Regions from separate parts of the Leptothermofonsia sp. ETS-13 genome, predicted to be linked through region 2. Evidence: riboswitches for the same ligand, from Rfam matches in the RefSeq annotation. Region 2 holds a riboswitch; the other holds the start of a gene.
The links. Region 2 has a riboswitch for cyclic di-AMP ahead of P4D80_RS24480 (hypothetical protein). Riboswitches for the same ligand answer to the same signal wherever they lie in the genome.
Positions count from the first base shown of each region.

Region 1: another riboswitch for cyclic di-AMP. It lies ahead of P4D80_RS22050 (universal stress protein); the one in region 2 lies ahead of P4D80_RS24480 (hypothetical protein).

Region 1 is NZ_CP120836.1:4,833,917-4,840,302, reverse strand. It holds gene P4D80_RS22065 (DUF2808 domain-containing protein) at 33-623, shown strand; gene P4D80_RS22060 (TIGR03943 family putative permease subunit) at 627-1,388, opposite strand; gene P4D80_RS22055 (permease) at 1,475-2,515, opposite strand; cyclic di-AMP (ydaO/yuaA leader) riboswitch at 3,237-3,367, shown strand; gene P4D80_RS22050 (universal stress protein) at 3,493-4,155, shown strand; gene P4D80_RS22045 (M48 family metallopeptidase) at 4,173-5,156, opposite strand; gene P4D80_RS22040 (S49 family peptidase) at 5,226-6,293, opposite strand.
Region 2 is NZ_CP120836.1:5,367,878-5,374,263, reverse strand. It holds gene bchD (magnesium chelatase ATPase subunit D) at 461-2,518, opposite strand; cyclic di-AMP (ydaO/yuaA leader) riboswitch at 2,688-2,862, shown strand; gene P4D80_RS24480 (hypothetical protein) at 3,035-3,451, shown strand; gene P4D80_RS24475 (ABC transporter permease subunit) at 3,358-3,795, shown strand; gene P4D80_RS24470 (ABC transporter substrate-binding protein) at 3,917-4,753, shown strand; gene P4D80_RS24465 (ABC transporter substrate-binding protein) at 4,753-5,358, shown strand; gene P4D80_RS24460 (ABC transporter ATP-binding protein) at 5,446-6,288, shown strand.

The DNA.
Region 1 (6,386 bases), 530 kb from region 2:
CACATACCTCATTCAAATGAAAACCGCTATATATGAAGATTAATTGGTCGCGGCTGGTTGCGGCATTAGCAGTTTCGGTAAGCACCTTTGGAGTGATCAACATTCCAGGGCAGGCAGTGCAATTGTCGGATGGAACGGTTGCCTTTACGGGAGCACCCAGGCTAGTGGGAGCATCTGCATCTCAGTCGGCTGCCTATTTTTGGGGTTCGTGGTATTCCTTTACCATCACTCTGCCTGAGAATGCGGGTGAACCACTGCAAAAGGTCACGATTTCCCAGGAAGATAACGTGTCTTATGCATACTTTGATCTCAGCAAAACAGAGGCCTATGAGGGCACCCGTCGTCGTTCTGAAACAAGACTGCCCATCCAAAATGTGACGCTGGATCCCAATAAACGATTAATTACCGTTCTATTTGATCCGCCCGTTTCCCCTGGAAAAACCATTACGATTGAACTATATGCCGATCGCAACCCCTATGCTGGCGGCGTTTACTTATATGGCGTAACTGCCTTCCCTGCCGGAGAAAAAGCGCAAGGTCAGTTTCTGGGGTTTGGACGCATCCATATCTATGACAGTTACGACACATTCTTTTTCAGAAGCCCATTTCGTCGCTGGCATTAGCAGTCAGTAATCGTAGGGATTCTGAGGTTCGGGAATTTCTGCAATTGATTTTGCTTCAATCACAAGCTGGCGTTTGCCTGCCAGCGTTTCTGTAACCATCTGCCCTTGAATTTCCAACCAGGTATCGGGTTTGTAGGTTTCGCGGCTCTGGGACAGTTTGACAGGTAGGCTAACCGGGTAAACATCGGCAGCGCAGCAAGTAATCACAAAGCGGGAAATGAGCAAGTACTGGTTGGGCAAATGAGGGGGATAGGTCACAAACCCCTGAACCTTTGCTTTTTGCCCCGTGTAGGCATCGGGTTCGGGATAAACCGTTAACGTCCGAATCCAATCAACCAGAGACTTGTCCTCTGACTTTTCAGATGCCCGAAACGCTTGAGGCTTGACCCGCGTGACGGTTAAGGTGTCGGCAATACCCCGATCAATCGCCGTCTGGCTGGCAAAAGCACGGGGGGTAACAACCATTCCCAGAATGGCGATCGCCAGCAGTAGCGTACTACTCCATCCCGGCGGAAGCAGGGTCAGGTGCTGGTTAGGTGCACCTCCTCGTACAGCCGGACGGCGGGCCTGCTGGATCAGCATCCATGACCTTAAACCGGCCAATATCAGAAGCGCGAGCGCAGCAGCTACCGTCAGCCACATGTAATTGGGATGAATCAGCAGGTAGAGCTTCCCAGTCAGCCAGTACTTGAGAAACAGAAGGCCCCAGGCTGCGATCGCCATTACATCTAACCAGGGAGGAACAGAGCGAAGGAGACGAGACATAGGAAAGGGGAAAGGGCGTGAGGGGTCAGGGTCTAGCAGGAAAAAAGGGGAAGGGGAGAAGGGTGAGGAGTAAGGAACGAGGAAATTCAACTCACATACAAATTCACAATCAGCGTAAACAGAAATGTCAACTGTCCCGCTAAGGCAAACAGATAAAAAACGGCTCTTGGCTTAAAGATGGAGAGCATCAGACCAACTGCCTTCAAATCGATCATGGGACCAAACACCAGAAAAGCCAGAAGCGATCCTGTAGTAAAAGTTGAGGCAAAAGACAATGCAAAGAAAGAATCAACGGTGGAACAGATCGAAACAACTGCCGCCAGCAGCATCATGGCAAGGATAGAGGTGACTGACCCCTGCCCTAAACTGAGGATAATGTCCCGCGGAACAAAGACCTGCACGATCGCGGCGATCGCGCTTCCCAAAATCAGCACCCCACCCAACTCCCGCATTTCCTGTACGGTATTTTCTATCAGCAGAATAAACTTGTAAGATAGCGGCTTGCCTGCTGTACTGGCTGCTACCATTGTCGCCTGAAGCTCAGCTACATCCAATCGTCCCAACTGTCCTGGCTCGTTTAGCCAATAGGTTCCAGACTGTAGGAGAGCAGGCGTAGAGGTACCGCCCCTATGTACGGGTGCAGAACCCTGCGCCCCTTCCCCCTTCACCGGAATTGTCCGTGCGACTGCTGGGCGCAGTAGGGGACGCAAATCTTTCTGGGCGCTGAATACCCAGCCCAGGATGGTCGCGATCGCCAGAGAAAAGCCAATTCGCATGAACACAATTTCAGGCTGGTCACGAAAAGCTGTCCAGGTCGCCCAAATCACCACGGGATTAATCGTTGGTGCTGCCAGCAGAAAGCCTATTGCCACCGAAGACGGCACTCCCTGCATCAGCAGTCGGCGGGCAACAGGCACATTGCCACACTCACACACAGGAAACAAAAAGCCAATGCAGCTTCCAACCAGAGCCCCCAGCAACGGATTTTGAGGCATCAATCGGACTAACTTGCGTTCATCGACAAAAAACAGAAGAAAGCCAGAAAACAGCACCCCCAAAAGCAGAAACGGGAATGCCTCCACCAGCAAACTCAGAAATAGCGTGAACGCACTGTTTAGTTGATTCAGATTCATGCATCCTGCGATCGCGTCATTCAGGTCATTCTACCGGAGCGTGTTCATTCTATCGGATGGGAGCTTTATTGCTTAAGGGTAAAGTAGCTTGAAATAAGCTGAGAATCTAGCATCCTACAAAATGGATTAGGAGTAAACTTTTCCATAGAAAAAGGACTCTCACAACTTTCTCCGTCCGAAAATGACTTATAGCGTCCTTCTCGAAATTTGAACGGGGTGCAGGGGTTCCACCCCTGCGTGGGGGCTTCGCCTCTACTCCCCTTGTTCACAAACTATTTGTGAACGCCATAAATTGCCATAGCAATCCTATCTGGATTGTGAAAAGACTTTCCCTGATGGAAAAGTCTTTTACAAATCACCTTTTTTATATAAATGATTTAAATTGCCAGAGTTTGAGGTTTTGTAAATAAAATCGCAACAAAAGGGAGAAACAAATGAGTTCAGTAGTGCACTCGGTATAAACAGCCATATCACCGAACTCAAAGCCCCCACTCGATTGATAAGCGATAGTGAAACTATGGTGGGAGAGATAGGCGATCAGTTTTGGATACGCTATATTAGCTACGAAACCTGATCTGGGATTCTACGAGCATTAGCCTGCGATTGTTTTTGAAATAGCAGTTTAGAACAACAGATTGGTTTAAATTTAACTAGTATTTCTGCAATGACTTAGCAGAACTTTAACCAAGTGGGTAGCCTAATCCGAATTCATTTCGACTGTGAAGTGCGGTTGAAGGATTCAGAGCGGAGGAACCAAATTCCAGGGGCTAATCTCAGGATGGCTGAGAGAGACACCTTCCAGTCTTAGCCCGTCAGCTAACTCCGTCGGCAATGGGAGGAGTACCCAAGACTATCGCTCTTGCAGCATTGGTCATTGGTGTCTCCGGGAAGACAGGAATCCTCCGGGAAAGGCTTTTGTGTCTATACCTAACCCACCTCTCCCTACTCCTTATTGTCTGAGAGGTTTAAACGTGAACACTTTATCAATGCTTGCCCGTCTTGAAGGTGCCCTGGGGCGCAACGATTTAGCCAAACGAATGGTTCTCATCCCCCAAAGCCCTGGAGTCAAAGCACGACCGACTCAGGACTTGAATTTTGTAGTGGGTTATAACGGTTCACCCAAAAGCCAGACCGCTTTAGACCTGACGCTGTGGATTGCCCATCAAACACGGCTTGCAACCCAGCAACAGGTCATCGTTCAGGTTGTATATGTGGTTGATTGGGAAGATGAGTGTGGTCAGTCGCGCATCCGCAAAGCGTCGGCAGTTGGGATGGGTAATTACCGCGAAATAGGAAACTCTCGCCAGACTTCAACCCATCGCCTAAACGGGGGAACGATCGCCGAACTGCACTCTCCATCGGAACTTTTGAGAACCCAGCAATCCTGTCAGTTTGAACAATTTGAGCAGGCAGACCGTATTCTCTGGCAGGCTCGTCACCTGGCGGAGGAATGGCGCGGTTCCCTTGAAACCCATCTGCGCTTTGGACGGGTTGCAGAGGAACTGCGTAGTGTAGTAGAAACCGAATCAGCGGCCCTCTTGCTTTTGGGTTGTGAGTCGGCTGAGAGTCCATTGATAGCACGTCTGGGAAATGATTTCCCTTGCCCGGTATTGGGAATCCCGCCTGCTCTGTAGGGGAAATCGGCAAACGATTAGCCACTGCGTTTGATGCGATCGATTTCCCGCTGAAGCTCTTCAATTTGACGACGTAAATCGTCAACTTCGGCCTGGGTTTCAGCGACATTTGATTCGGATTTTACCTCAACTTCCACTGAGCCTTCTGCTCCAGCACGGGGGTAGTTTCCTGCTTTAATTTGGCGGTATTCCTCAGAAACAGCCCATTCCTGCAAGTAAATAGCCCGTTCTACCGTAAAGGGATGGGTTAAAAATACTCCCTGAGAGAGATTGTTATAGAGCAAAAACTTGTAAATCTGATTGAGTCCGTCCTGATCCAGTTCCTGGTACTGCTGAGATTGGCGCATAAACTCATCCAGACTTAGCTCATGGGCATAATGGCTGCTGCCGCCTGCCATTTTCATCATGGAGTGCATCACCGGATTCAGCTCATCCATGACCAGCAAAGAGGCGCGATCGGCGGAAAGTTCTGCTTTGCGTAGCCACTCATAAAACGCGATCAAAAGTCCTGTTGTAATCAGTTCGCTCAATCCAAACGTCATTCTGGATAATCCAGAGACAGCAAACATCGTCCAGGTAGCCATCTGAATCAGGACAGAGTGACCACACTTGATGTGTCCCAGTTCGTGAGCAATGACCGATCGCAATTCCGCCTCACTCAATAGATCGAGTAATCCACTGTTGATTGTGAGACAGGGATAATCCTGCCCAAGCGCAAATGCATTCGCCAACGGGTTTTGAGAGATAAAAAGACTAGGCTCCGGATAAACATCCAGATCCCGCAAACACTCTCGAAAAATCTGATAAACGCTGGCACATTGTCGGGGCCCGACATGAATGCTATTACCCATCTGAAAGACAAACTGGGGACGTTCCGCCAGAAATTCCACAAATTTTCGAGCAACAAGGTCAAACCCTGGCACTCCCCGTAACGTCTGTTCGGCTTGACGATCAAGGGGATGCCGAAAAGCTGTGCTTGAAATTCCAGGATAGGTGGGCATGGGTAGGCTCCATCAAGGCAAAGGAAGTTGGGAAAGACAGGGAGCGGAAAGGTAAGCCCTGCGGCAGGTTTATTGGCTGATCGACTCACGTGGGCATAACTGAGCAACATTGCCGTAGTAAACCAGCACTGCATGGGTGATTGCCGTACAGAGGTCTCGTGTAATGGTTTTTTGCTCTTGCTCTTTTTGGGTAACCATTGACTGGTTCCCCAGCAAACCTGCCAACAAGCCCCGTTGCTGGCTGACCTGCACTACTTGATAATCGTCGCCAACTTTTGCCCGCTTGACTAGGTCTGCGATCGCCTCATCCCGGCTCTTCGTTCCATCAATGAGCTTAAACTCCTGAGCTGTTTTGTTATCAAAAATCATCGCTCCCATCTGGTCACGGATCTGCTTTTCACTAATGTTCCGCGCCCTGGCAACCCGGTTCACAAAGTTGCTGTACTCATTGTTGACTCCCTGTCGCAGCACCTTGAGTTCTTCCTCAGTGGGTTTGCGGAAAGGGTTCCCCAAATCCTTGCCCCGCCCCGCAGAAATAATAGTTTGTTGAATTCCATTGCGAGTAGTAATTCCCTGACCCAGCAGCCCACCATCTACAGCTACGGGACCGTCATAGTAAGTTAATGCCGCCCCAATCACACCAATACTACCAATCAAACTACCCGGAGCTGCGTAAATCACATCCGCACCCACCATTGACATCACACCTCCCGACGCAGACAGTCCTTCAACATAACCAACGATTGGCTGTTTTGTGGTTTTCCGATAATTCACTAGGGAATTGTAGATGGCATCAGAACCAACCACTGTTCCTCCCGGTGTGGAAAGCCGCAGAAAAATTCCCTTGACCCGTTTGTCTTCACTGATGCGTTCCAGAAGCCTCTGAATCTGATAACCGTAAGTCACCTCCCCTCCCGCCAACCCCGAAATCCCTCCCGATGGGCTGTTAAGAATCACACCATTGATCTGAAGCTCCAGCAGTCGGTTCTGGCTGATTTTTTTACCTTCTACAAACTTAAAGTTGAGGGGGTCCTCCGGCTCAAGGCTCTCCCCCTTCTGCTGCCCACAGGATGCAAACGACAGTCCGATCAAAAGACCTACCAGTCCTGCCAGCGCATACTTCCAAGCCTGTCTCATATGGAAACTCTCATGACAGTTAGCAACGCCGTCATATTAAGCGAATGAGTGTTGAAATTGCATCCCATTCTGGGAATTCCAAGTATGGAAAAG
Region 2 (6,386 bases):
TGTAGTCTTTCGGAGAACTTCGTAGGTTTTTCTTTTGAAAAAGCTTTATTATTTGCTTCTACAATAGCTAACACCAGTTTGATTTGAAAACAGTGCAAATCCGACCCCTTCTGGCCTCGCCTTGGCAAGGGGGAGATAGGAGATGGTGGGGTAATGTGCAAGGTTCATCACTTAAATCGGTATAACAAATCGGTATAACTATAGCGATCCTTCTTGAAATTTGAACGGAGTGCAGGGGTTCCAATCCCCTCGTTCACAAATAGCTTATGAACGCTATCAGTAGGTAGTCATCATTAATTGGTAAAGGGGGTTCACCCCCGAAATTATCCTTAATTTAATCGCGCCTGGCTACTTAGCCTGTTTTCATTCGTGGCCTATTTGCAACATTCGTGGCCTATTTGCAATTTATCCTTGCCAGAAGGATCAAAACTATCGCCGCTAAACCAATCACCCTGCCCCATTAGCGTGACTTCATGTCCGAAATTGCGCTCTGTGCCAACCCGGCGATCGCCTGGTCCGTTGCTTTGGGTAGGTGGTAGTATTTTCCACCTGCTTTCTGTGCCAGTTCCCTGGCAAACCCGGTGGAAATAAATTTATTCTCCGTATCGATCACCAGCAACTGAATATTGAGGGCACGAATTTTAGCGGCAATATCCAGCAGTTCAGCTTTAATGTCTGGCTTTTCCCCTTCGGGAATGGGTTCACCCAGCGATCGCGCCAGGGGAACATTGCCGCGCCCATCGGTAATGGCCACAATCACCACCTGACCAATATCCCCCGATTGTTTGGCGTTCATGCCAACCCGCACCGCTTGAGTCAGCCCATGGGCCAGGGGAGAGCCGCCGCCGCAGGGAAGCCGATCCAATCGTCGTTTTGCCGCTTCAATCGAGCGGGTTGGCGGCAATAATACCTCCGCCTGTTCTCCCCGAAATGGAATCAGCGAAACCTGATCGCGATTCTGGTAGGCTTCGGTCAACAGCCGCAAAACTGCTCCCTTGGCTGACTGCATCCGGTTAAGCGCCATCGAACCGGATGCATCCACAACAAAGACGACTAATGCTCCGGCTTTCCGTGCCAGTCGTTTCGTCCGAATATCGCCTTCTTCGACGAAGACTCGTTTGCGAGTGGGAGTAGGGAAGCCGTTACTGCTCCCTGCCCGCTCTCGACGAGCCTTTTGGTAGGGGGCTGCTGCCCGCAGGGTTGCATCGACGGCAATCCGACGAACTTTTCCCCTGGGCAGCATGGGTTTGATGTAGCGCCCCCGGTCTTCCGAAAAGATCAGTGTGCGACTGCCTGACTTGCCCTGACGGGTCGCCATTTGAGCAAAGTAAAGGACTTCGGGGTCAAGCAGAACCCCTTCTGCATCAAAAACAAATTCCTCTGGAATGGCAGGTGGTTCCTGGGACTGGTCTTCCTCATCTTGCTTGTCTTCTTGGTCGTCCTGCTCCTGTTCAGATTGATCCTCTGGTGGTTCGGGTGGGGGCGGAGGCGGGGGTGGCTCCTGTTCTGGTGGGGGTGGAATGATGATGGAACGGGGGATGATGACCAGTTCCACCGCCCGCCGTAAATCCTCTGCATTAACTTCGGTGCGTCCTTCTAAAGCAGCATGGGCTTTGGCTACCCGGATGGCAAACAGCTCTGCTCGATGCCCCTGCACACTACCTCGCACCGCTTCGGTGACTAGATATTCGATCTGCTCTGGCTGAATTTGCACATCCTTGAGCCATTCCCGCGCCAACAGGATCTGGGTTTTGAGGGTATCGATGTCTTCGCTGTACTGGGCCAGAAATTCTTTGGGCGAGTCGGCATAGCGGGTAACTTGCTCAACGGCCTGAACGCGTTCATCAATCCCCAGTACCCGGTCGGCGGAGAGGGCGATCGCAATTCGGTCCAGCAAATGATTTCGCAAATCCCCTTCTTCCGGGTTGTAGGTTGCAATCAGCAGTGGCTTACAGGGATGTTGAAAGCTAATGCCTTCCCGCTCAATCTGGTTGCGGCCATCGGTCAAAACGGTTAGCAGTAGATTCGCAATCTGGTCATCCAGCAGATTGATCTCATCCACATACAAAACCCCCCGGTGCGCTTCTGCCAGCAAGCCCGGCTGAAAAACCGTATCTCCCTTCTTGATTGACTGGCTGACATCCACAGAGCCCAATAATCGATCTTCCGTCACCCCTAGGGGAATTTGCACAAACGGTGCTGGAATAATCTCAGTCGGCACGTCAGCCACAATATCACCTTCGGCATTGGTAAATCGTTGCAGCGTCTCGTCATCCCATTCTTCGGGCAAATTGGGATCGCAGTTGAGAGAGCCTTGCACAATTTCAATTGGCGGCAGAAGGGCGTGAAGGGCTCGCGCCATTACGGATTTTGCCGTTCCCCGCCGTCCAGCAATTACCACCCCACCCAATCCCGGATCCACTGCCGATAGGAGCAAAGCCAGCTTAATTGCCTCCTGCCCAATGACGGCAGTCAGAGGAAAGGCGAGGGGGGTAACGAGGGCGGCAACTGCTGACATGAGTCCGGTCTAAACTTGCTCCAAATCCCAGCATAGCAGGGGAAGGGTACGAGCATAGATTCGGCCTGAAGAATAACCTATCCCAGGAGTGATTGCCGCAATCTCCTATCAATGTGTTAAATTTCTGGGAAACAACCTGAGCCAGTCAGCTTAATTTGTCTCTTGCTAAGAACGTGTGAGGCTTGCGTAAGAGATGAAGCGGAGGACCCAAACTTTGGGGCGTACTCAGTTGATTTTGGATTCGCGGTTTCCAATTGCTTTGAAATCTCGAATTTAAAACTGCTGGGGGGGCATCTCTCAGCCCTAGCCCGTCAGCTAACTCCGTCAGCATTGAGGGAGGACTGAGGAGTCAACATTCCACATTGGTAATGCTTCGGCTCATCAGTGTCTCTTGCCGGGGACTGCTCAAATGACCTGCAACCGACACTGAGGAACTGAATAATGATTTTCTAAATGAATCTGGCTGCGGTCTTTGCCGCAGTGATTTAAACCAGTTGGAAAAATTCCAAAGCGTTATTGGCGCGAGATACCGTTATTCTGCCTGCCCTCGGCTTTTTAGGCATTATTTTGCTCTGGTGGGCGATCGCCCTGTTCCGGCGAGAGTTGATGCCCACACCGTTTGAAGCTTTGGTCAACAATCTGGACTTTATTCTGCATCCCTTTTACCAGCGGGGGCCAGGGGATTTAGGCATTGGCTGGCTCTTGATTGCCAGTTTGCGACGGGTGCTGATTAGTTTTTTACTGGGGGCACTGGTTGCCATTCCGGTTGGGTTTTTGATTGGGATGTCTCGCCCTATGATGCTGGCGTTGAATCCGCTGATTCAAATTCTCAGGCCGGTATCGCCCTTGCTATTTTCAATCTGGCCGATCCTTCTGCCATCTTCGTCATTTTCATCACGTCGCTATGGCCGACCATCATTAATACCGCCTTAGGGGTTTCTAGCGTTTCCCAAGACTTTATTGATGTCGCCCGCGTACTGGAAATGCCCCGCTGGCGCCAGATCTACAAAATTATTTTGCCTGCCAGTCTGCCTTACATTTTTACTGGCTTACGGATCAGTGTGGGAATTGCGTGGCTGGTGATTGTTGCTGTGGAAATGCTGACGGGGGGAATTGGGATTGGCTTCTTCGTCTGGGATGAATGGAGCCGTTTGAACCTCAGTTCGGTGTTTCTGGCGGTGTTGGTGATTGGTCTGACTGGTCTATTACTGGATTTTGCGATCGTCCAGATCCAGGCACTGGTCACCCACCGCCGCCCCGCAACTTCAAATTCTTAGGGATTAGCGATTGGCTGTTAGCTGGTGGCTACGGCGATTAGCATCCACTCTACCCTGATTGATTGCTACTCTACCCTGATTGATTGCTACTGCAACATCCAAGCATATCCAGTCATTAACGATGAGCCAACCGAATTGGACACGACGAAAATTCATGCTGGGGATGGGGGCAACAGCCGCTATTGGTGCATTTTCGTCCTGCCAGATTCGGGCTGATCGCTCCGCTCAGGGCTTGACCGAAGAAGCGAGAGCCATTCAGCCTGTGGTCAAACCAGGAGACGTGGATTATCCGGAAAAGCCGGATATCACTGTAGGCTATGTCCCCGTGAATGATTGTGCTCCGTTTGCGATCGCCTGGCAGAAAGGGTTCTTCCGTAAATATGGACTGAACGTGCGTTTGAGCCGGGAAGCCAGTTGGGCCACATCGCGTGATGGCATTATTTTTGGACGGTTGGATGCTGCACCCGTTGTCTCTGGTGCAGTCAACAACGCCCGGATTGGAGCCGAGGGAGCCCGCCATGCCCCCTTGTGTGCGGGAATGACCATCCACCGCCACGGCAACGCCATGACCATGAACAAAACCATGTGGGATTTTGGCCTGCGCCCCTGGTACGAATACAACGGCAACCTGGAAGCGTTCGGCCAGCAGTTTCGCGACTTTTTTGAAAGCCAGCCACTGGAAAACCGGGTCTGGGCCGTGGTCCTCAGTTCCTCAATTTATGAATATTTCATTCGCTACATTTCCGCCGCCGCTGGAGTAGAACCCGATAAGGAATTTCGCATTATCATCATTCCACCGCCGCAAATGGTGACCAATGTCCGTATTAGGGCCATGCAGGGTTACATGGTGGCCGAGCCCTGGAATACCCGCGCCATTACCGGCAACGCAGGGGTTGGATTTACCTTTGCCCAGGGTAAGGAAGTCTGGACTGGGCATCCCGATCGCTGTTGGGCGTGATGGAACCGTTTATCCAAAACTATCCCAAAACCTACCGTGCCCTGCTCAAAGCCATGATTGAAGCCTGCCAGTATTGCAGCAAGCCGGAAAACCAGGAAGAAGTGGCCCAACTCATCACCAATCGCTCCTTTACGGGCGCAAGACCCAAAACAGGACCGATTGATCAATTCACACGCCCAGCCATTTTAGGGGAATACAACTATGGTGGCTTTGATAGCAAAGACCGCACCGTGAAATCAGAAGACACGACCATCTTTTTCGACTTCCCCAGCAACCTTCCCAAACTGCCTGGAGAGCACTCCACTTTTCTGTGGCGATCGCACAGTATCTGGCTCATGACCCAGGCCGCCCGCTGGGGACAGATCAAAGAATTTCCCGCCAATGCCGAAGAACTGGCCACAACCGGATGGCGAACCGACCTCTATCGCGAAGTTGCCGCCGATACGGGAATCGAATGCCCCAAAGAAGATTACAAAGTTGAAACTCCCGAAGTGTTTATCGATCAAAAAGGCTTTGACCCCAGCGACCCAATCGGTTATCTCAACAGCTTTGAAATTCGGGCAAACCGCCCAACTAGGATTTATACCTATAGCCACCAGGCTTAGGACGGGGTGCAGGGGTGGAACCCTCTCCCCTCTCCAACTAACAACCCCTACCCTTACCCGTTACTCCCCGCACTCATAGGAGACATCATGGTGAAATCAACATTGCACTCCGCCAGCCTTTACTCTAAAAAAGCGACTGAATCTGAGTTTTTGAAGATTGAAAATCTAATGAAAGCCTATCCAACTCCCGATGGTGGAGCATTTGTTGTGTTGGATAATGTCAGCCTCGATGTACAGGAAGATGAATTCGTTTCATTAATTGGGCATTCCGGTTGCGGTAAGTCAACCTTGCTCAAGATTGTGGCGGGTTTGGAGCGGGCAACTTCTGGCCTGGTGACGCTGGAAGGTAAGGAAATTCGCAAACCGGGGTGCGATCGCATGATGGTTTTTCAACATTACTCTTTGCTGCCCTGGCTGACGGTGCGCGAGAATGTGCGGTTGGCGGTGGATGAAGTCCTCGAAGGGCTCTCCAGCAGCGAAAAAGCTCGCATCGTCAATGAACACCTGGCAATGGTGAATTTGACAGCGGCAGCGAACAAATATCCCGATGAAATTTCAGGTGGTATGAAACAGCGGGTTGGTATTGCCCGCGCCCTTGCTATTCGACCGAAGATGTTACTAATGGATGAACCGTTTGGTGCCCTTGATGCCCTGACACGCGGCAAATTACAAAAGCAGGTACTGGACATCTGGGAAAGCCATCGTCAGGCGGTCATGATGGTGACCCACGATGTCGATGAGGCGATTTATATGTCCGACCGAATCGTTATGATGACCAATGGACCATCCGCCCAGATTGGCGAAATTTTGGAGGTGCCCTTCAGCCGTCCCCGCGATCGCCAGCAGTTGCGAGAATCTCCCGAATACTACGACTTGCGTAATCATGCACTCAGCTTTTTAGATCACTATTTCAATAGTGATGAGGAATGAAGGAGAAACAACCAGATCTCGGCGTTGCTGAAAAGCAGTGTGAATCGAAACGAAGTTTCGAGCATACAGCACCTATTTCATACCCAAATTCAGCAACG